3 regions of the Streptomyces sp. NPDC007346 genome follow, and region 1 is predicted to be linked to each of the others. Evidence: riboswitches for the same ligand, from Rfam matches in the RefSeq annotation. Region 1 holds a riboswitch; each other region holds the start of a gene.

Evidence for each region. Region 1 has a riboswitch for cyclic di-AMP ahead of AB0917_RS22170 (LysM peptidoglycan-binding domain-containing M23 family metallopeptidase). Riboswitches for the same ligand answer to the same signal wherever they lie in the genome.
Region 2: linked by a shared signal. The riboswitch ahead of AB0917_RS29340 (C40 family peptidase) and the one ahead of AB0917_RS22170 (LysM peptidoglycan-binding domain-containing M23 family metallopeptidase) in region 1 are both predicted to bind cyclic di-AMP.
Region 3: linked by a shared signal. The riboswitch ahead of AB0917_RS30850 (M23 family metallopeptidase) and the one ahead of AB0917_RS22170 (LysM peptidoglycan-binding domain-containing M23 family metallopeptidase) in region 1 are both predicted to bind cyclic di-AMP.

What each region holds. Positions count from the first base shown of each region.
Region 1 is NZ_JBEYKR010000088.1:21,321-28,413, reverse strand. Features, by position in the region: gene AB0917_RS22170 (LysM peptidoglycan-binding domain-containing M23 family metallopeptidase) at 1-976, opposite strand, end outside; cyclic di-AMP (ydaO/yuaA leader) riboswitch at 980-1,140, opposite strand; gene AB0917_RS22165 (tyrosine-protein phosphatase) at 1,551-2,363, shown strand; gene AB0917_RS22160 (DUF6126 family protein) at 2,368-2,544, opposite strand; gene AB0917_RS22155 (XRE family transcriptional regulator) at 2,590-3,198, opposite strand; gene AB0917_RS22150 (aspartate aminotransferase family protein) at 3,258-4,655, opposite strand; gene hpnH (adenosyl-hopene transferase HpnH) at 4,743-5,762, opposite strand; gene AB0917_RS22140 (1-hydroxy-2-methyl-2-butenyl 4-diphosphate reductase) at 5,768-6,415, opposite strand; gene shc (squalene--hopene cyclase) at 6,415-7,093, opposite strand, start outside.
Region 2 is NZ_JBEYKR010000159.1:4,026-11,118, forward strand. Features, by position in the region: gene AB0917_RS29320 (ABC transporter permease) at 1-752, shown strand, start outside; gene AB0917_RS29325 (dipeptide/oligopeptide/nickel ABC transporter permease/ATP-binding protein) at 754-2,721, shown strand; gene AB0917_RS29330 (ABC transporter ATP-binding protein) at 2,718-3,725, shown strand; gene AB0917_RS29335 (dihydrodipicolinate synthase family protein) at 3,722-4,660, shown strand; cyclic di-AMP (ydaO/yuaA leader) riboswitch at 5,065-5,251, shown strand; gene AB0917_RS29340 (C40 family peptidase) at 5,255-5,725, shown strand; gene AB0917_RS29345 (ATP-binding protein) at 5,953-6,384, opposite strand; gene AB0917_RS29350 (helix-turn-helix transcriptional regulator) at 6,635-7,093, shown strand, end outside.
Region 3 is NZ_JBEYKR010000184.1:4,644-11,736, reverse strand. Features, by position in the region: gene AB0917_RS30860 (pitrilysin family protein) at 1-1,314, shown strand, start outside; gene AB0917_RS30855 (pitrilysin family protein) at 1,341-2,711, shown strand; cyclic di-AMP (ydaO/yuaA leader) riboswitch at 2,969-3,135, shown strand; gene AB0917_RS30850 (M23 family metallopeptidase) at 3,149-3,976, shown strand; gene AB0917_RS30845 (GntR family transcriptional regulator) at 4,197-4,895, shown strand; gene AB0917_RS30840 (HPr family phosphocarrier protein) at 5,065-5,346, opposite strand; gene AB0917_RS30835 (GNAT family N-acetyltransferase) at 5,507-7,093, shown strand, end outside.

The DNA.
Region 1 (7,093 bases):
CGTCCGAGCCGTAGCTCGGGCCGGTGCGGACCTCGAAGTGGAGGTGCGGGCCGGTGGAGTTGCCGGTCGAGCCGGAGAGGCCGATCTGCTGGCCACCGGAGACGGTCTGGCCGGCGGAGACGCTCAGCGAGGACTGGTGGGCGTACTGGGAGTACATACCGTCGTCGTGCCGGATGACGACCTCGTTGCCGTACGAACCGCTCCAGCCGGCCGAGACCACGGTGCCCGGACCGATGGCGCGGACGGGCGTGCCGGAGGCGGCCCGGAAGTCCGAGCCGGTGTGGTAACCGCTGGACCAGCTGGAGCCGGAAGCGCGGTACTGGGTGGTGACGTTGGCGCTGTCCAGCGGGGCGGTCCAGCCGGAGCCGGTGGACCGGGACGAGCCGGTCTGCGCGGAGGTGCCCGAGCGCTCGGAGTCGTCGGCCGAGATGGTGTCGCCCTTCGGGGCTTCCTTCGGCGCGGCCTCGGGGGCCGGGGCCGCCTTCTTCGGCGCGGCCTTCTTCGGGGCGGCCTTCTTCGGGGCGGCCTTCTTCGGGGCGGCCTTGGGGGCCGGGGCGGCCTTCTTGGCCTCCGCAGGGGCGGCCGAGCCGGACGCCTTGGCCCCGAGGGTGAGCTTCATGCCCGGGAAGATCAGGCTGGGGTTCCCGCCGACGGTCGAGCGGTTGTCCTGGTACAGCTTCTGCCAGCCGCCCTTGACCTGCTGCTCGGCCGCGATCTTCGCGAGGTAGTCGCCCGAGACGACGGAGTACGTCTTCGGGGCGGCCTTCGCCTTGGCGGGTGCGGCCTGCGGGGCGGACTGGGCGGCGGTGGCCGAGGCGGCGGCGGGCTTGGCGGCGGGGGCCGCCTTCTCCGCGGCGTGCGCGCCGGTGGCGCCGATCAGCGGGAGCGCGAGTACGGCGCCGCCGGTGCCCGCGGCGAGGACGCCGCGGTGGATCGGGCCGGACTTGGGACGACGGTGCTTACCCTGTGCGGGCATGGGGAAGTTCCTCTCCGGCGCCTGCGAGGTGAGCTGTCGGGTTCGGGCTGGAGATGCCCGGCCGCCGGGTGGCGACTTCACCCCGAGCCGGTCCGGATCGCTCCGGGCCGGCGGCTTACCTGGTTCCCCCGCTCCTGCCACGCGTGAGTGGGTGGGTGCGAATTCCGGGCGGCGGCAGGATTAGGCGGTCCGTCCGGATTGACGTGACCGTAAGCGAGTCAGGACGAGCGGAACAAGCCGTCGGTTGCACACCGGAATCATCGATTCAATATCGCTCCGGTTTTCCCGTCACACTCCGTGGATTACGGATCTTGGCTTTCCTTACGGATACCGGGAAAGCGTCCGGGCGCCGCCGCCACGGTCCGTCACGGATATGATCCCGCTCACCTACGGAATCCCATCTCCCCCATTAGCAGGGCATGTTCCACGAAATACACCAATACGGACACACCCTGGGCGCGAGCCCTGACAACCTGTCAGTGGACCGCCGTTTTCCCGGTGAATCGATGTCGTATCGTCACAGGAGCGCCCTCGCCGGAGAGCCGCGCCGACGCCAGAGATTCCAGGAGCCACCGTGACGCAGCAGGTGCCACAGGTCCCGCCGACCGAGACCGCACTGACCGGAGTCCGCAACTTCCGCGACGTGGGCGGGCTCCCCACCACGGACGGGCGGCGCACCGCCTTCGGCAGGCTCTACCGGAGCGGCCACCTGGCGCATGCCACCGCCGAGGACGCGCTCTTCCTGAGCGGGCTCGGGCTGCACACCGTCTTCGACTTCCGCAACTCCGCCGACCACAAGCTCGACGGGTACGACATCGAGCTGGCCGGTGTCCGCAATGTCAGCATTCCGCTCACCGACCCGGCCGACGGAGCCGAGTTCTGGCGGCTGGTGCGCGACGGGAACATCGAACAGCTGCGCTCGATCCTGGCGCACGGCAAGGCCGCCGAGCGCATGATCGACATGTACCGCTCCACCATCCTGGACCGCACCGGCGAGCACAGCCGCGTACTGCACGCGCTGGCGCAGGACAGCGTGCCCGCCCTGATGCACTGCGCGGCGGGCAAGGACCGGGCTGGTCTCTCGATCGCGGTCTCGCTGCTCGCGGTCGGTGTCGAGCGCGAGGCGATCGAGGCGGACTACCTCAAGTCCGACGACCCCCACCGCCGGTACAAGGTGCAGCGCTCGGACATGTCCGAGACCGGGATGTCCGCCGAGGTGATGGAGCTGCTCAACCCGCTCTTCGGGGCGCAGGCCTCCTACCTCACGGCGGCGTTCACGGCCATCGACGAGACCTGGGGCACGACGGACCGCTACCTGGCGGAGGGGCTGAACGTCTCCGCCGAGACCCGGGAGCGGCTGCGCGAGCGGCTGCTCGACCAGGGCTGAGCGGTCACTCGGCGCCCGCCACCATGAAGAGCAGGTAGAGGAAGGCCGCGAGCACATGGCCGACCACCAGGTAGGCCACGAGCCGGATCACCAGACCGCGCGGCATCCGCCGCTCCTGCGAGTCCTTGGCGATTTTGGGGTGTCTCGGGCTCAACGGGTCGTAGCGCTCGGAATCGGACATGACGGTCCTCTCTGCCGGCCTCGCGGCCGGTGGGACGAATGGGGGTCAGCGCGCGTGGAGCGCGTTGCCGAGGCAGAGCTCGGCCGCGGGGCTCTGGAGCAGGGAGTGGACGAAGAGGAGCTCCGCCCCGCCCCGGTCCAGGGCGGCGATTCGGTGCGGTGTGAGCGAGTCGAAGTGGGCGCTGTCGCCCGGGTCCAGATCGTGCACGGTCTCCCCCAGGGCGACCCGCAGCCGCCCTTCGAGGAGGTACAGCCACTCCTCGCCGGGGTGCACCCGCACCAGGTCGCCCTGGGCTCCGTACGGAACCCGGACCCTGAGTGCCTGCATGGCGCGGCCCGAACCTCCCGCCCTGCGGTACATCCAGCCGTCGGCCTCGGCGCCCTCGAAGGCGCCGCCCCGGATGATCGCCTCCCGCTCGGGCGGCTTCTCGCCGAGCAGCTCGGAGACCGTCGTACCGTAGATGCGGGCGAGGCCCAGCAGCATGGGCAGCGAGGGCTGTCTGCGGCCCGTCTCCAGCCGGGAGAGGTGGGCCGGGGAGAGGCCGGCCCGCTGGGCGGCGGTCTCCAGGATGAGGCCGCGCCCGTGGCGCAGGTCGCGCAGTCGGGACGCGACGCCGGGGAGCTCGTCGGCCACCCCTTCGTCCGGAGGATTCATGTCTCCATTGGGCCAGGAACTTTCCTCCCGGGCAAATAAATTGCCCAGGAGGCAAGAACTCAGCGGTTGGCCACGGCCTGCTTGACCAGGTTGCGGCCGAAGTCCCACATCAGGCCGCCGCCGCTGTGCGCGTCGTCCATGACCTCCGTGAACGCCGCCACGAAACGGTCCACCTCCGCCTCCCCGATGACCAGCGGCGGAATCAGCTTGATCACTTCCAGGTGGTCGCCGGAGACCTGGGTGAGGATGCGGTGCTTGTGCAGCAGCGGCACCACGACCATCTGGGCGAAGAGCCCCTTGCGGGCGGCCTGGAGCACGGTCCAGCGGCTGCGGAGCTTCAGCGAGGCGGGCCGGCCGAACTCGATGCCGATCATCAGCCCGCGCCCGCGCACCTCGTGCAGCAGCTCGTAGCGGTCCACCAGCGCCGCGAGGCGCTCCCGCAGCAGATCGCCGGTGCGCCGGGCGTTCGCGACCGTCTCCTCGTCCTCCATCACCGTGAGCACCGCGAGCCCCGCCGCCATGGCCTGGGCGTTGGAGCCGAAGCTCGCGGAGTGGACCAGGACCCGGTCCATGGAGGAGTAGACCTTGCGGAAGATCCAGTCCTTGCCGAGCGTGGCGCCGACCGGCACATAGCCGCCGGAGAGCGCCTTGGCGACACAAACGAGGTCGGGCTCGACACCGTCCTCGTGCTGGTAGGCGTAGAAGTCGCCGGTCCTGCCCAGCCCCGTCTGCACCTCGTCGGCGATCAGGAGCGCCTTGTGCCGGTGCAGCAGCTCCTGGGCCTCGCGCAGGAAGCCGGGCGGCGCGGCGTTCACCCCCTTGCCCTGGATGGGCTCCACGACCAGGGCCGCGACATCCCCGCGTTTGAGCTCCCGGCGCAGCGCGTCCAGGTCGCCCAGCTCGATCGGGGTGTCGGGCAGCAGCGGGGCGAAGCCGTCCCGGAAGCCGCTCTCGCCGTTGACCGACAGGGAGCCGGTGGTCAGCCCGTGGAAGGCGTGGGTGCAGTACAGGACGCGGGGCTTCCCGGTGGCGTACCGGGCGAACTTCAGCGCCGTCTCGACCGCTTCCGTACCGCTGTTGCCGAAGAAGACGCGGTCCAGGTGCGGGCTGTGGCCGAGCAGCTTCTCGGCGAGCAGGCCGGGCAGCGGCTGGCAGTCGAAGCGGGTGAGGTCGGCGAGCTGGGCGTCGAGCACGTCGTGCAGGGCCTTGCGGACGACCGGGTGGTGCCGGCCGAGCCCCATCACGCCGAACCCGGCGAGCATGTCGAGGTAGTCGTTGCCCTCGGCGTCCCAGAAGTACGCGCCCTCGGCCCGCTCGTAGACCTTGTCGAAGCCGATGGTGTGCAGCATGCGCGGCAGCTGGTGGTTGAGGTGGCGCGCGTGCAGCTCGTACCGCTCGCCGCCGCGCTCCGCCAGGAGCCGTCCCAGGTCGAAACCCTGGGGCCCGCCGTCCGTCATCGCCCGCTCTTCTCCTTCGGTACGTTCGGTCGAGTCGGTACGTTCCCCGAGGGGGCCGGGGCCACCGGCCCCCTCGCCGGCATCAGGTCACCGGTTCCCGCTCACGCTCTCCCGTGCCGCGCGCAGCGACTCCTTGAGGGAGCCCATGGTCGCGAGGACGGCCGTGGGTTCGTAGCCGCAGTGCGCCATGCAGTTGGCGCAGCGCGGGTCCTTGCCCCGGCCGTACTTCTCCCAGTCGGTCTCCTCGATGAGCTGACGGTACGTCGGAACGTAGCCGTCGTTCATCAGGTAGCAGGGGCGCTGCCAGCCGAAGAGCGAGTAGTTGGGGATGGCCCACGCGGTGCAGGGGAAGTCCGCCTTGCCCTCCAGGAAGTCCAGGAAGAGCGGCGAGTGGTTGAGCCGCCAGCGGGCCCGGTTGCCGCCCGCGAAGGCCTTCTTGAAGAGTTCGCGGGTCTGGTCGACGCCGAGGAAGTGCTCCTGGTCGGGCGCCTTCTCGTAGGCGTAGGCGGGCGAGATCATCATCTCGTCGACCTTCAGGTCGTCGTTGAGGTAGTTGAGGACCTCGATGATGGTCTGCGGGGTGTCGGTGTTGAAGAAGGTGGAGTTGGTGGTGACGCGGAAGCCGCGCCGCTTGGCCTCCTTCATCGCCTCCACGGCTTCGTCGAAGACGCCTTCCTTGGCGACCGACTCGTCGTGCCGCTCCCGCAGCCCGTCGATGTGCACGGCGAAGGCGAAGTAGGGCGACGGGGTGAACTTGTCGAGCTTCTTGCGCATGAGCATCGCGTTGGTGCAGAGGAAGACGTACTTCTTCTTCGCGACGAGCTGGCGCACGATCTCGTCGATCTGCGGGTGCATCAGCGGCTCGCCGCCCGCGATGGAGACCATGGGGGCACCGGATTCGAGCACCGCGCCCACTGCCTGCGCGACCGGCATGCGCTGCTTCAGGACACCCGCCGGGTGCTGGATCTTCCCGCACCCCTCGCACGCGAGGTTGCAGGCGAACAAGGGCTCCAGCTCGACGATCAGCGGGAACTTCTCACGCCTGCGGAGCTTCTGTTCGAAGAGATACGTCGCAACCTTGATGGACTGACGGAGCGGCATGGCCATCTGGCTCACCTCCTGGGGAGCAGTAAAGAACGGTGCCATTCGTAGAAAGCCGGAAGGACGGCACGGAGAACGCGGAAGGCCGATATTCCTCCGCGGACCGTGCCGATGCGGACGAGCTCATGCTCTGGAGCGTCCACGACCACCCGGACGGCCGCAACCGGGCGTGGCCCGTGGCACAGGGCGGTGCGCAGTGTCGCGGCGGACTCCATGTCCACCGCGATGGCCCCGGTGGACCGCAGCGCCGCCCGCTCGGGGCCGCGTACGACGTGGTCGGAGCCGGCCACGAGGCCGGTGTGGACGGTGCTGCCGGGGGCGGCACGGGCCAGGGCTGCGACCAGCAGCCCGGTGCCGGCACAGGGGGTGTCGCCGTCCGCGTCCCGGGTCTCCTCGGCGACCACCAGGTCCCCGGGGTGCATCCCGGGGGCCAGGCCGGCGCAGAAGCCGGAGGCGATGACGGCGGCGTCCGGTACGCCACCGGGGGCCAGGACCGCCGCCACGGCCGCCTCCGCCGCCCGGGGGCCCATGCCGGTCCTCAGGATCCGCACCGGCCCCCCGGGGCGCTTGCCGCTGCGCAGGGCCAGCTGCTCGATGCCCAGTGCGCAGGCGACCAGCAGCGGCGTCGTGGGGGCCGCGGCCCTCGGTGCTCCGGCCATCAGGCGCCCTCGGCCGCGCCCGTACGGTCGGCGAACGGGTCGCCGTACACGTAGCGCCCGAGTGCCGTGAGGGGGAAGACCTGGCGGTAGAGGTGGTAGTTGATGGAGAAGTCCCAGGGGAAGCCGGTGCCGGTGAAATACGGCTCGTCCCAGGAGCCGTCGGCCTGCTGGGCCCCGGTCAGCCAGGTGATCCCGCGGGTGACGGCCGGGCTGTCGCGACGGCCGGCGGCGAGCAGGGCGAGCAGGGCCCAGGCGGTCTGGGAGGCGGTGGACTCGCCGTGCCCGATCCACTTCTCCTCCTGGTACGAACGCAGATCCTCGCCCCAGCCGCCGTCGTCGTTCTGCACCGATTCCAGCCAGGTCACCGCCCGGCGGATCGCGGGGTGGGCGGCGGGCAGTCCGGCGGCGACCAGCGCGGGGACCACCGACCCCGTCCCGTACACGTAGTTGACGCCCCAGCGCCCGAACCAGGCGCCGCACGCCTCCTGTTCGGCCAGCAGCCACTCGATGCCCCGTTGCGTACGGGGGTGTCGGGCGCGGCCCTCGACGGCGAGCATCTCCACCACATGGCCGGTGACGTCGGCGGAGGGCGGGTCGATGACCTCGCCGAAGTCGCAGAACGGCAGGCGGTTGGGGAAGGAGCTGGTGTTGTCGGCGTCGAACGCGCCCCAGGCCCCG
Region 2 (7,093 bases), on a different contig from region 1:
GCTACTTCGACTTCCTCGGCCGGCTGCTCCACTTCGACCTCGGTATGACCGTCCCACCGAGCCAGCCCGTGATCGACCGGATCACCGCGGCGTTTCCGCTCACCCTCCAACTGACCTTCCTCGGGCTCCTCCTGGCGGTCACCCTCGCCGTCGTCGGCGGTGTCCTGGGCGCGATGTACCGCGACCGCTGGCCCGACCAGCTCTTCCGTGTGCTGTCCATGGCCGGGGTCGCCATCCCGTCCTTCTGGCTCGGGGTCCTGCTCATCCAGCAGTTCGCGCTGAACACCCGGATCTTCCCGACCGGCGGGTACACCAACCCGGCCGACTCGTTCGGCGGCTGGCTCACCACCATGGCCCTGCCCGCCATCTCGCTCGCCGTGCCCGTCGCCGCGTCGCTCGCCCGTCTCGTACGGACCTCGATGGTCGCCGAACTCGACCGCGACTACGTCCGTACCGCCCAGGGCAACGGTCTGCCGGTCTTCCTGGTGATCCGCTCGGTGCTGCGCAACGCGCTCGTCACCCCGCTCACCGTGCTCGGCGTCAAGGTCGGCTACCTGCTCAGCGGGGCCGTCGTCATCGAGGCGATCTTCGACCTGCCGGGCATGGGCAAGCTCATCCTCGAAGGTGTCACCGGCGGCGACGTCGCCCTGGTCCAAGGCACCGTACTGACCATCGCCATCGCCTTCCTGGTGGTCAACGTCATCGTCGACCTGCTCTACCTGCTGGTCAACCCGCGCATCAGGACGGTGTGACATGTTCGCCACGGGCACTCTGGCCAAGAAGCTCTCCCGACCGGGCATCGCCTTCCGCGCCCTCCCGGTCACCTCGCGCATCGCCCTCGGCGTACTGATCGTCGTCGTCCTCGGTGCCGTACTCGCCCCCCTCCTCACCCAGGACCCCCTGACCACCGGCACCCCGGTCCAGTCCCCGAGCGGCGACCACTGGTTCGGCACCGACCGCGCCGGGCGCGACGTCTTCGCCCGCGTGGTGCACGGATCGCGCTACTCGCTGGTCATCGGCCTCGGCGCGACCGCCGTCGCCCTGGTCGCCGGAGCCGTCCTCGGATCGCTCGCCGCCACCTCGCGCAAGCTCGGCGACGAGTCCGTCATGCGCACGCTCGACGTCGTGATGTCGTTCCCGCCGATCGCCCTCGCGGCCGTCCTGGTCGCCGTCTTCGGCACCAGCGTCCCGGTGATCATCTTCACCATCGCCTTCGTGTACACCCCCTCGCTCGCCCGCGTCGTACGGGCCAACGTGCTCGCGCAGTACGGCGAGGACTACGTGGCCGCCGAGAAGGTCATCGGCGCCCGGCGCGGCTACATCGTGCTCCGCCACGTCGCCGTCAACTGCATGGCGCCGGTCATGGTGTTCGCCACCGTCATGGTCGCCGAGGCGATCATCTTCGAGGCCAGCCTCTCCTTCATCGGGGCCGGTGTGCAGGACCCCGACCCCAGCTGGGGCAGCGTCCTCGCCTACGGCCGGCAGATCCTTCTGGCCGGAGGATGGTGGGCCACGTTCTTCCCCGGCCTGGCCCTCCTGATCACCGTCCTCGCGCTCAACATCCTCTCCGAGGGCCTCACCGACGCCTCGGCCGCACCCAGGAGCGCCCGCGCCTTCGCCGCCACCACCACGGCTCCCGACCCGGTCGAGGCCGCCGCCACCGTCGACATCGACGCCGCCCTCGCCAAGCTCGCCCGGCACATCGACGTGACCGGGCCCGCCGTCACACCGGTGCCCGCGGACGCCGACGAACTCCTCGTCGTCCGCGACCTGGCCATCCGCTTCCCCGACCGCTACGGCGAGATCCCCGTCGTCGACCGGCTCACCTTCACCGTCCACGAGGGCGAGACCCTCGGCCTGGTCGGCGAGTCCGGCTGCGGCAAGTCCATCACCAGCCTCGCCGTCATGGGCCTCCTCGCCCGCAACGCGGAGGTCAGCGGCGAGATCCTCTACCGCGGGCGGGACCTGCTGAAGCTCCCGCCCAAGGAGCGCCGCGCCCTGATGGGCCCCGAGATCGCCATGGTCTACCAGGACGCGCTCTCCTCCCTCAACCCCTCCGTACTCGTCGGCACCCAGCTGAAGCAGCTGACCTCGCGCGGCGGTACGAAGACCCCCGCCGAACTCCTCGAACTCGTCGGCCTCTCCCCCGAACGCACCCTGCGCAGCTACCCGCACGAACTCTCCGGGGGACAGCGCCAGCGGGTCCTGATCGCCATGGCCCTCTCCCGCAGCCCGCGCCTGCTGATCGCCGACGAGCCGACCACCGCCCTCGACGTCACCGTCCAGGCCCAGGTCGTCGAACTCCTCATCAGGCTCCGCGACGAGCTCGGTTTCGCCATGGTGCTGGTCAGCCACGACCTCGCCCTGGTCGGCGACCTCTCGCACCGGGTCGCCGTGATGTACGCGGGCCGTCTCGCGGAGGTCGGCGACATCCGGTCCGTCCTCACCGACCCCACCCACCACTACAGCCGTGGCCTCCTCGGCTCCGTCGTCTCCCTGGAGGCCGGCGCCGACCGGCTCCACCAGATCCGCGGGGTCGTCCCCGCGCCCCAGGGCTTCGGCGCGGGCTGCCGCTTCGCCGGCCGCTGCGGCGCCGCCACGGACATCTGCCGCACGACCACCCCCCTGCTCACCGTGCGCGGCACGGCGCAGGACCACGGCTACGCCTGCCATCACCCGGCCGGTGCCCTCGCCGAGAAGCTGGAAAGGAGCGCCCTGTGATCAGGCTCGACGGCGTCCACGTACGCCACAAGGCGCGCAGCGGCGGCATATTCAGCCGCGATGCCGTACACGCGCTCACCGACGCCACCCTGGAGGTCAGGCGCGGTGAGATCGTGGGACTGGTGGGTGAGTCCGGCTGCGGCAAGTCCACCCTCGCCCGCGTGCTGACCGGACTCCAGAAGCCCACCGAGGGCGAGGTCCTCTTCCACGGGCGCGACCTGTGGGACATGACGGGCGCCGAGCGGCGCAAGGACTTCGGCTCGGCGGTCGGCGTGGTCTTCCAGGACCCCTCCACCGCGCTCAACCCCCGCCTCCCGGTCCGCCAGATCCTGCGCGATCCGCTGGACGTGCACCGGCGCGGCACACGCGAGGCCCGCGAGGCCCGCGTCGAGGAGCTGCTCGACCTGGTCGGACTGCCCGGCCACACCCTCGCCGCGCTGCCCGGACAGCTCTCCGGCGGCCAGCGCCAGCGCGTCGCCATCGCGCGCGCCCTGGCCCTCGAACCGGAGCTGATCGTCGCCGACGAACCGACCTCCGCGCTCGACGTCTCCGTACGCGCCCAGGTGCTCAACCTCCTCGTCGACCTGCGCGAACGCCTGGGCCTGGGCATGGTGTTCATCTCCCACGACATCCAGACCGTGCGCTACCTCGCCGACCGCATCGCCGTCCTCTACCTCGGCCGCATCGTCGAGGAGGGCCGGGCCGCCGACGTGGCGGGCTCCCCCCGCCACCCGTACACCGAGGCGCTGCTCTCCGCCACCCCCAGCCTGCTGGAGGCGACGGACCGCATCGTGCTCACCGGCCCGGTGCCCTCCGCCACCAACCCGCCGCCCGGCTGCCCCTTCAGCACCCGCTGCTGGAAGGCCGACGCGGAGTGCGCCACGGTCTTCCCCGCCGAGACCTTCGGGCCCGACGAGCACCGCTGGCACTGCGTCCACCCCCAGAGCCCCGCCTCCCCCGCCGGGAAGCGGACCCCCGTAACGCCCGCAAGGAGCACCGCATGACCGCCCCCACCCCCTCCTACTCCGGAGTGATCCCGCCCGTCGTCACCCCGCTCACCGCGGACGGCGAGCTCGACCGCATCTCGCTGGAGCGGGTCGTCGGCCATCTCCTCGAAGCCGGTGTCAGCGGCCTCTTCGCCCTCGGCAGCTCCGGCGAGACCGCCTATCTGACGCCCTCGCAGCAGGACGAGGTGATCAAGGTGATCACCTCGGCCTCCGCGGGCCAGGTGCCCGTCCTCGTCGGCGCCATCGAGACCACCACCAACCGGGCGATCGAGCGGGCCCGCGCCGCGGCGGCCCTCGGTGCCGACGCGGTCGTGGCCACCGCGCCCTTCTACACGCGCACCCACGCCACCGAGATCGACCGCCACTTCCGGGACATCGCCGCGGCCGTGGAGCTGCCGCTCCTGGCGTACGACGTGCCGGTCTGCGTGCACAGCAAGCTGGACCCGGAACTCCTGCTGCCGCTCGCGGCGGACGGGGTGCTCGCGGGGGTCAAGGACTCCAGCGGGGACGACGGCTCCTTCCGCCGGCTGGTCATCGGGGCCCGCGACCTGTCCGGGTTCTCCGTCCTGACCGGCCATGAGCTGGTGGTCGACGCGATGATGCTGAGCGGCGCCGACGGTTCCGTACCCGGCCTGGGCAACGTGGACCCGCACGGCTACGTGCGGCTGCACGAGGCCGCCGTACGCGGTGACTGGGCCGCCGCCAGGGCCGAACAGGACCGGCTCGTCGGCCTGTTCGACATCGTCCGTGCGGCCCGTCCCGGCACGGCTTCGGCCACGGCCGCGGGCCTCGGCGCGTTCAAGACGGCCCTGATGCTGCGCGGGATCATCGACACCAATGTGATGAGCCCGCCGATGCGCCGACTGGACGAGGCGGAGACGGCGTCGGTCGCCGCGTGCCTGGAGCTCGCGGGCCTCTCCCTGGCCCGCTGAGGCCACGAGCGTCGGGCGGGCCGGGTCGCCCTGCCGCCGGACCGGGACCGAGCCGCTCCACGCGCCCGGAGCGCATTACGGGAGCGGGCCGGTCACCACGCCGTGCGACACGCCCGGTCCGGCGATCGGTTTTCCTCGCTCGTTCGGCGTAGGAGATCACCCGCGCGAGCGACGGCCCAACTTGCGTTCCGCGCGTGGGCCGTACTCGAAATGCGCCCTTTCGTCGCTGGTACGAGGGTGTGCGCCCGGCTCGTCGGCGGGCGCGAATGCGCTCTGTCCACCCGAACGGGTCAGTGGTGAGGAGACTCACAAATCGCCGTTTCAACTCGGAAATCCGGCACTTGGTGAGTCAAGATCCCTGGGACGACAAGCCCCCGCCACCGCGGCGGGGCGGTCCGGGTGGACGCCGAGTCCTGCCGCCTCCCGGATGACTGGTCGACAGGAGTGGATCGGCAGGAGTGGAGGACCCGAGTACAACGGGCCGACCGGGAGACCGGGAAGCCCTCGGGGTGAAGCCGCTCCACGCGGCCGGGCAACTTCGCCAGCCCGAACCCGACAGGTCATCCTTCACAGGCGGCTGACGAAGGGTTGCGCATGTCTGCGCAGGTTCATGTCCCGTCTCTGCTCACCCGGGTCGGTACGGCTTCCGTACTCACCCTTGCCGTTACCTCCTCGATGCTGGCGCCAGGCCTGGTCAACGACGCCGAGGCCGCCACCCATTCGGCGAAGGCGCTGAAGGTCGCCGCGTCGAAGAAGGGGGCTCCTTACAAGTACGGGGCCGCCGGCCCCAGCCGTTTCGACTGTTCCGGGCTGACTCTCTACTCGTTCAAGAAGGCCGGGAAGAAGCTTCCCCGCACGGCACAGCAGCAGTACAACAAGACCACCCGTATCACCGCGTCGAAGCGGAAACCCGGCGACCTGGTCTTCTTCCATTCCGGGCGCAGCGTCTACCACGTGGGCATCTACGCCGGGTCCGGGAAGATCTGGCACTCCCCCAAAACAGGGGACGTGGTACGACTGGCGAAAATCTGGTCCAAGAGCGTCTGGTACGGACGGGTCCGCTGACCCACCGACCGGACGCTCTTCCCTTGCGGGCGGCAGGGACGGCCGGGACGGTACGGGCGGCGCTTCCCGCCCCGGTCCGGTGAGCGCCGCGCCGCCGCCGCCCGCGTACCGCTCAGGCGGTACGCGGGTGGCGCGGCCACCGGCGCCGGCCGGTCCACGAACCGGGGCTGTCCCGTCCCCGGACCGGGCCGCCTCCTCCTGGACCGGCCGGTCCCCGAGCCGCGCGGTCAGCCCTGGGTGGGTGCGGCCCAGGGCAGCGTGATCCAGACCGTCTTGCCGCCCTCGGCCGTCGGGACGACCGTGAGCCGCCCGCCGTACTCCTTGGCCAGCGACCGGATGATCATCAGGCCCCGCCCGTTGTCCTGCCGTACGGCGGCGGGCAGCCGTTGAGGCCACCGGGGGTGACTGTCCGTCACGCCCAGGCGTAGGACCTCGTCGCGTTCGAGACGCAGTTCCACGGTGAAGGTGGGTGACTGGCCGAAGGTGTGCTGGACCGCGTTGGTGGCGAGTTCGGAGATGATCAGCCGGATGGTGTCGGCCAGCTCCGTGTCCTCCGAGAGGCCCCATTCGGCCAAGGTCCTGGCCACATGTCTACGGGCCGAGGAGACCGAGGCCGGATCGCTCGGCAGGGTGACGGTTGCTTCCTGATGGTCTGCCATGGCGACGCCGTCCCTTTCGCGCCCCGGCCGACCGGCAGTCGGCCAGGATGGTGCTTCGCGCCAGACTGCCACTGTTGAAGCTCGCTGTAACGACGTTCGACCAAGATATGCATATATCTGTCGCTCGAAGCGGTGAATTCGGGTCCCACACAACCCGGACGAAGGGCACACTGGCCCCTCTGCGGGCCCGAACCTTGCGGTGCGTATCGGACCCGTCCCGTTCCGTTCCGCACAGCGCGAGGAGACCCGGATGCTGCACGGCCCCGTCGTCCGACGACGGAAGCTCGGCGAGGAGTTACGGAGTCTGCGGCACGCCTCCGGACTGACCAGCCGGGACGCGGCGCGCCTGCTGGGCTGGCACCAGTCGAAGGTGAGCCGCATCGAGACCGGCGCCAGCGGGGTCAGCCCCGGTGACGTGACGCGCCTGCTCGACACCTACGCGGTGCGCGACACACAGCTGCGCGCCCTGCTCGAAGTGCTCGCCGGGTCGGCGGGCGGCGGGGGCGCGGGGTGGTGGCACGCCTACCGGGGGCTGATCCCGCCCCAGTACCGCGACTTCATCAGCCTGGAGTCCCAGGCCGACACCGTGCGGAGCCTGGAGACCTCGGTGGTGCCGGGGCTGCTCCAGACCGCCGGCTACGCGCGGGCGGTGACCCGCGCCTCGCTGGACGGCCTGCCCGCGGACCATCTGGACTCGCTGGTCGAGGTG
Region 3 (7,093 bases), on a different contig from region 1:
GGCTTGACAGCGACCGAGCACCGCCTGGCCAACGGCCTGCGTGTGGTGCTCTCCGAGGACCATCTGACCCCGGTCGCCGCGGTCTGCCTCTGGTACGACGTCGGCTCGCGCCACGAGGTCAAGGGGCGCACCGGTCTGGCTCACCTCTTCGAGCACCTGATGTTCCAGGGCTCGGGACAGGTCAAGGGGAACGGTCACTTCGAGCTCGTCCAGGGGGCCGGCGGCTCGCTCAACGGGACGACCAGCTTCGAGCGGACCAACTACTTCGAGACCATGCCCACCCACCAGGTGGAGCTGGCTCTCTGGCTGGAGGCCGACCGCATGGGCTCCCTCCTCGCCGCGCTCGACGAGGAGTCCATGGAGAACCAGCGCGACGTCGTCAAGAACGAACGGCGCCAGCGTTACGACAACGTGCCCTACGGCACCGCGTTCGAGAAGCTGACCGCCCTCGCCTACCCCGAGGGCCACCCGTACCACCACACCCCGATCGGCTCCATGGCCGACCTGGACGCGGCGACGCTGGAGGACGCCCGCGCGTTCTTCCGTACGTACTACGCGCCCAACAACGCCGTGCTCTCGATCGTCGGGGACATCGACCCCGAGCAGACCCTCGCCTGGGTCGAGAAGTACTTCGGCTCCATCCCGTCCCACGACGGCAAGCAGCCGCCGCGCGACGGCACGCTGCCCGAGATCATCGGCGAGCAGCTGCGCGAGGTGGTCCACGAGGAGGTCCCGGCGCGTGCGCTGATGGCCGCCTACCGCCTCCCGCACGACGGGACCCGCGCCTGCGACGCGGCCGACCTGGCGCTGACCGTGCTCGGCGGCGGCGAGTCCTCGCGCCTGCACAACCGCCTGGTGCGCCGCGACCGTACGGCGGTGGCGGCCGGTTTCGGGCTGCTGCGGCTGGCCGGGGCGCCCTCGCTGGGCTGGCTGGACGTGAAGACCTCCGGCGGTGTCGAGGTGGAGACGATCGAGGCCGCGGTCGACGAGGAGCTGGCCCGGTTCGCCGCCGAGGGACCCACCCCGGAGGAGATGGAGCGGGCCCAGGCCCAGTTGGAGCGCGAGTGGCTGGACCGCCTGGGGACGGTCGCGGGCCGCGCCGACGAACTGTGCCGCTACGCGGTCCTGTTCGGCGACCCGCAGCTCGCCCTGAGCGCCGTGGGGCGCGTCCTGGACATCACCGCGCAGGAGGTGCGTGAGGCGGCACAGGCGGCCCTGCGCCCCGACAACCGGGCGGTGCTGGTCTACGAGCCCGTCGAGCCGGCCGAGGACGCCGACGAGGCCACCGACGTGCCCGAGGGGGCGGACAAGTGAGCGACGCCGCCGTGACTGGAGTAGCCATGGAGTACCACCCGCAGCCGACCCCGGGCACCGCCCGGCCGTGGGCGTTCCCCGCGCCCGAGCGCGGCTCCCTGCCCAACGGGCTGACCGTGCTGCGCTGCCACCGCCCCGGCCAGCAGGTCGTCGCCGTGGAGATCTTCCTGGACGCGCCGCTGGACGCCGAGCCCGAGGGCCTGGACGGCGTGGCCACGATCATGTCGCGCGCGCTCTCCGAGGGCACCGACAAGCACAGCGCGGAGGAGTTCGCCGCCGAGCTGGAGCGGTGCGGCGCCACCCTGGACGCGCACGCCGACCACCCCGGCGTCCGGGTCTCCCTGGAGGTCCCGGCCTCCCGCCTGGCCAAGGCGCTCGGCCTGGTCGCCGAGGCCCTGCGCGCCCCGGCCTTCGCCGAGAGCGAGATCGAGCGGCTCGTCGGCAACCGCCTGGACGAGATCCCGCACGAGCAGGCCAACCCCTCCCGGCGCGCCGCCAAGCAGCTCTCCAAGGAGCTCTTCCCGGCCACCGCCCGGATGTCGCGCCCGCGTCTGGGCACCGAGGAGACCGTGCGGCGGATCGACGCCGCCGCCGTGCGGGCCTTCTTCGACGCCCACATCCGCCCGGCCACCGCGACGGCCGTGATCGTCGGCGACCTCACAGGCATCGACCTGGACGCCCTGCTCGCCGACACCCTCGGCGACTGGTCGGGCGACGCGGGCCAATCCCGCCCGGTCCCGCCGATCACCGCCGACGACACCGGCCGGGTGGTCATCGTGGACCGGCCCGGCGCGGTCCAGACCCAGCTGCTCATCGGCCGCATCGGCGCCGACCGGCACGAGCGCGTATGGCCCGCGCAGGTGCTCGGCACGTACTGCCTGGGCGGCACGCTCACCTCCCGGCTGGACCGGGTGCTGCGCGAGGAGAAGGGCTACACCTACGGCGTACGGGCCTTCGCCCAGGTCATGCGCTCGACCGGCCCCGACTCCGGCGGCGCGGCGATGCTCGCCATCAGCGGTTCGGTGGACACCGAGTCCACCGGACCGGCGCTGGAGGACCTCTGGAAGGTCCTGCGGACGCTGGCGGCCGAAGGGCTGACCGACGCCGAGCGCGAGACGGCCGTGCAGAACCTGGTGGGCGTCGCCCCGCTGAAGTTCGAGACGGCGGCCTCGGTCGCGAGCACACTGGCCGACCAGGTCGAGCAGAACCTGCCCGACGACTACCAGGCCCAGCTGTACGCCCGCCTCGCCGAGACGGGCACCGTGGAGGCGACCGCGGCCGTGGTCAACGCCTTCCCGGTGGACCGGCTGGTCACGGTCCTGGTGGGGGACGCGGGGCAGATCGCGGAGCCGGTGAAGGCGCTCGGCATCGGAGAGGTGACCGTCGTCAGCGGCTGACGCGCCGTCGGCACACGCGGACACCTCGGCACACCGGGACACCTCGGCATACCGAGGCAAAGGACCCTGGCGGACAACTGCCCGCCAGGGTCCTCCCCTTTTGTCCACTTGATCCCCACCTCACCGTCTTGGTGGTTTAACTCCCTTTCCGTCCTGTGGGATGCGCGACATATCGCCCTGTCCGTTTGGTGATGGGAAGTCGCCCCGCCTAGCGTCGGCCCGGCTGTCCGTCACCCGTATGCCGCGTCCGCGGCGCCGGGCAGCCATCGCCGAGTCCCCGTCAGGCGCGAGCCTGGGGAGCCGGGGACCCACGCAGTCCCTGGGGTGAATCGGAGACCCGTGCCGTCAACCGGCGCGGGAACCCGTAGGAGACCTTCCTGCTCCGAACCCGTCAGCTAACCCGGTAGGCGAGAAGGAAGGAAAGGATCAGCCCCTCCATGGCGTTCACCCGTGCCACCGGGAAGCACCGTGCCCCCAGCCGCCTGACGCGCCGCCGTGCCCAGGCCGCCGGCGTCGCGGCCCTGGCCACCACCGGAGTCCTCGGCTCCCTGGCCTCCCCGGCCGTCGCAGCGGAGGCCGAGGCCCCCCAGGCCGCCGAGACCGCGCTCACCCAGGCCATCACCCTCGACGCCACGCTCGCCGAGCAGATCGAGGCCCAGGCCCGGGTGCAGCACCAGCAGGCCGAAGCCGTCGCGAAGGCGAAGGCGAAGGCGGCCGCCGAGGCCAAGGCCAGGGCCGCGAAGGCCAAGGCCAAGGCCAAGGCGGAGGCGGAGGCCCGGCGCAAGGCCGAGGCCCGCGCCGAGGAGGTCCGCGAGGAGAAGGCCAGGGCCGCCCGCGCCGCCGAGCGCGCCCGCCTGAACGCCTTCCACCTCCCGGTCGCCGGCTCGTACGTCTCCACCGGCTACAAGTCGAGCGGTGCGCTCTGGTCCTCCGGCAGCCACTCCGGCGTGGACTTCCACGCAGCCTCCGGCAGCTCCGTCGTCGCGGTCGGCGCCGGTACGGTCGTCGAGGCCGGCTGGGGCGGCGCGTACGGCAACAACATCGTGCTCCGGATGACGGACGGCACGTACACCCAGTACGGCCACCTCTCCTCGATCGCCGTCTCCGTCGGCCAGAGCGTCACCTCCGGCCAGCGGATCGGCCTCTCCGGCTCCACCGGCAACTCCACCGGCCCGCACCTCCACTTCGAGGCCCGGACCACCCCGGCGTACGGCTCGGACCTGGACCCGGTCGCCTATCTGCGCTCGCACGGCCTGAACGTCTGACCCGGCCTCGCGCCCCTCGCCACCCGAAGGCCCCGGTTTCCCGCCGGGGCCTTCGGCGATGCGCCGGAAAACCCCCGTACCGGGCCTCTTCGCCTCCGCCCCGGCCAGAAGATATCCATCAATTCCGGCCTGCCGTCGGAAAGGGCGGCGGATTGCAATAGAGTCACGGAACAGGCGTCGGCCGGCCGCGTTTCGCGGGGATTGAGGCGGAGGTTCGGACATGCGCATTCCCGCGCATTCGGTATGCACGGCAATCCGTGACGACATCGTCTCCGGTGTCTACGAGCGCGGCAGCCGCCTCACCGAGGAGCTGCTGGCGCGGCGGTACGGGGTCTCCCGCGTCCCGGTGCGCGAGGCGCTGCGCACCCTGGAGTCCGAGGGGTTCGTCGTCACCCGCAGGCACGCCGGGGCCTGTGTCGCCGAGCCCACCGAGCAGGAGGCCGCCGACCTGCTGGAGGTGCGGATGCTCCTGGAGCCGCTCGGCGCGGCACGGGCGGCCCAGCGCCGCACGGAGGCCCACCTCAAGGTGTTGCGCGGCCTGGTCAGGCTGGGCCAGGAGCGGGCTCGCCGGGGCGAGGGGGAGGATCTGCGGTCGCTGGGCGGCTGGTTCCACGAGACCCTCGCCCAGGCCTCCGGCAGCCCCGGCCTCATCGCCCTGCTCACCCAGCTCAGGTACAAGGCCGCCTGGATGTACGCCGTCGAGCAGCCGGCCCGGCCGGTCGACTCCTGGGCCGAGCACGGGGCCATCGTGGACGCGGTGGCGCGCGGCGACGCGGAGCGGGCCAGGGCGCTGACCGCCCACCACGCGGAGCGGACCGCCGGGGCCCACCGGCTGCGCCGCCCCGCCCGGCGCGAGGCGCCGCAGCGCCGGGTGAGTTCTTCGCAACATGGCGTAAACATCACGGGTGTCCGCCATTAACAAGGACGCCGTATAAAAAGGGAAGCAATTGCCGATGGCTTTGTTCGCGCTGCCCGGACAATTACTGAGTGCCCGATGTTCCGGCGTCCGGAACAACGAAAGAGCCGTGATTCCCCCGGCCAGGGGAACCACGGCTCACGTCCGTCGCCGTTGTACGGTCTCGGGCTCGTCAGACGGTCTCGGGAAGCTCTTCGAGTCCCTCGGCGACCAGCTTCGCCAGACGGTCCAGGGCGGCCTCGGCGTTGTCCGCGTCGGAGGCGAGCACGATCTCCTCGCCGCCCTGCGCGCCCAGGCCCAGCACCGCGAGCATCGAGGCGGCGTTGACCGGGTTGCCGTCGGCCTTGGCGATCGTCACCGGGACGCCGGAGGCCGTGGCGGCACGGACGAAGATGGAAGCGGGGCGGGCGTGCAGGCCCTCGGCCCAACCGACGTTTACGCGGCGCTCAGCCATGGTTCTGCCCTTCACATATCAACGGTTGTCTAGACCAGTCTCTCATGCGGTGCGCAATGCTGTGCCCGGCCTTCCCTCCGGCCGGCCTCGTCCGGGTCGTCCTCAGACTGCCCCGGCACCGACCCCTCCGCTACCGGGACGGCGGCCGTAGGCTGGGCCCATGGAGCCCACGCCGGAGCTGAGTCCGCATCACGCGTACCCCGACCACTGGGAAGCGGACGTGGTGCTGCGCGATGGTGGCACCGCGCGCATCAGGCCGATCACCACGGACGACGCCGAGCGGCTGGTCAGCTTCTACGAGCAGGTCTCCGACGAGTCGAAGTACTACCGGTTCTTCGCGCCGTACCCCCGCCTCTCCGACCGGGACGTGCACCGCTTCACCCATCACGACTACGTCGACCGGGTGGGGCTGGCCGTCACGATCGGCGGCGAGTTCATCGGGACCGTACGCTACGACCGCATCGACGGACAGGGCAGGCCCGCCTCCGCCCCCGCCGACGAGGCCGAGGTCGCCTTCCTCGTCCAGGACGCCCACCAGGGCCGCGGCGTCGCCTCGGCGCTGCTCGAACACATCGCCGCCGTCGCCCGCGAGCGCGGTATCCGGCGCTTCGCCGCCGAGGTGCTCCCCGCCAACAACAAAATGATCAAGGTGTTCCGGCACGCGGGCTACACCCAGCAGCGCAGCTTCGAGGACGGCTCCGTCCACCTCACGCTCGACCTCGAACCCACGGAGAAGTCCCTCGCCGTGCAGCGCGGCCGTGAGCAGCGCGCCGAGGCCCGCTCGGTCCAGCGCCTCCTGGCCCCCGGCTCCGTCGCGGTGATCGGCACCGGCCGCACGCCCGGGGGAGTGGGCCGCACGGTCCTGCGCAACCTCCTCGGCGCCGGCTTCACGGGCCGTACCTACGCCGTGAACCGCGCCTTCGACGAGGGCCTCGCAACCCTGGACGGGGTCCCCGCCCACCGCTCGCTCGGCGAGATCGACGAGCGGATCGACCTCGCCGTCATCGCGGTCCCCGCCCACCGGGTCCCCGAGGCCGTCGCCGACTGCGGCGAGCACGGGGTCCAGGGCCTGGTCGTCCTCTCCGCCGGCTACGCCGAGCGGGGCTCCGCCGGCCGCGAGCTCCAGCGCGAACTGGTCCGCCAGGCCCGCTCGTACGGCATGCGGATCATCGGCCCCAACGCCTTCGGCATCATCAACACCGCCGAGTCCGTCCGGCTGAACGCCTCCCTCGCCCCCGAGTCGCCCGCCCGTGGCCGGATCGGCCTGTTCACCCAGTCCGGCGCGATCGGCATCGCCCTCCTCTCCGGCCTCCACCGGCGCGGCGCCGGCCTGTCCTCGTTCATCTCGGCGGGCAACCGGGCCGACGTCTCCGGCAACGACTTCCTCCAGTTCTCGTTCGAGGACCCGGACACCGACGTCGCCCTCCTCTACCTCGAGTCGCTCGGCAACCCCCGCAAGTTCACCCGCCTCGCCCGCCGCACCGCCGCCGTGAAGCCCGTCGTCGTGGTCAAGGGCGCCCGGCACAGCGGCACCAACCCGCCCGGCCACGCCGTCCCGGTCAGCCGCATCCCCGACGCCACCGTCTCCGCCCTGATGCGGCAGGCGGGCGTCATCCGGGTCGACACGGTGACCGAGATGGTCGACGCCGGGCTGCTCCTGGCCGACCAGCCGCTCCCGGCCGGCCCCCGGGTCGCCATCCTCGGCAACTCCGAGTCCCTCGGCCTCCTCACGTACGACGCCTGCCTG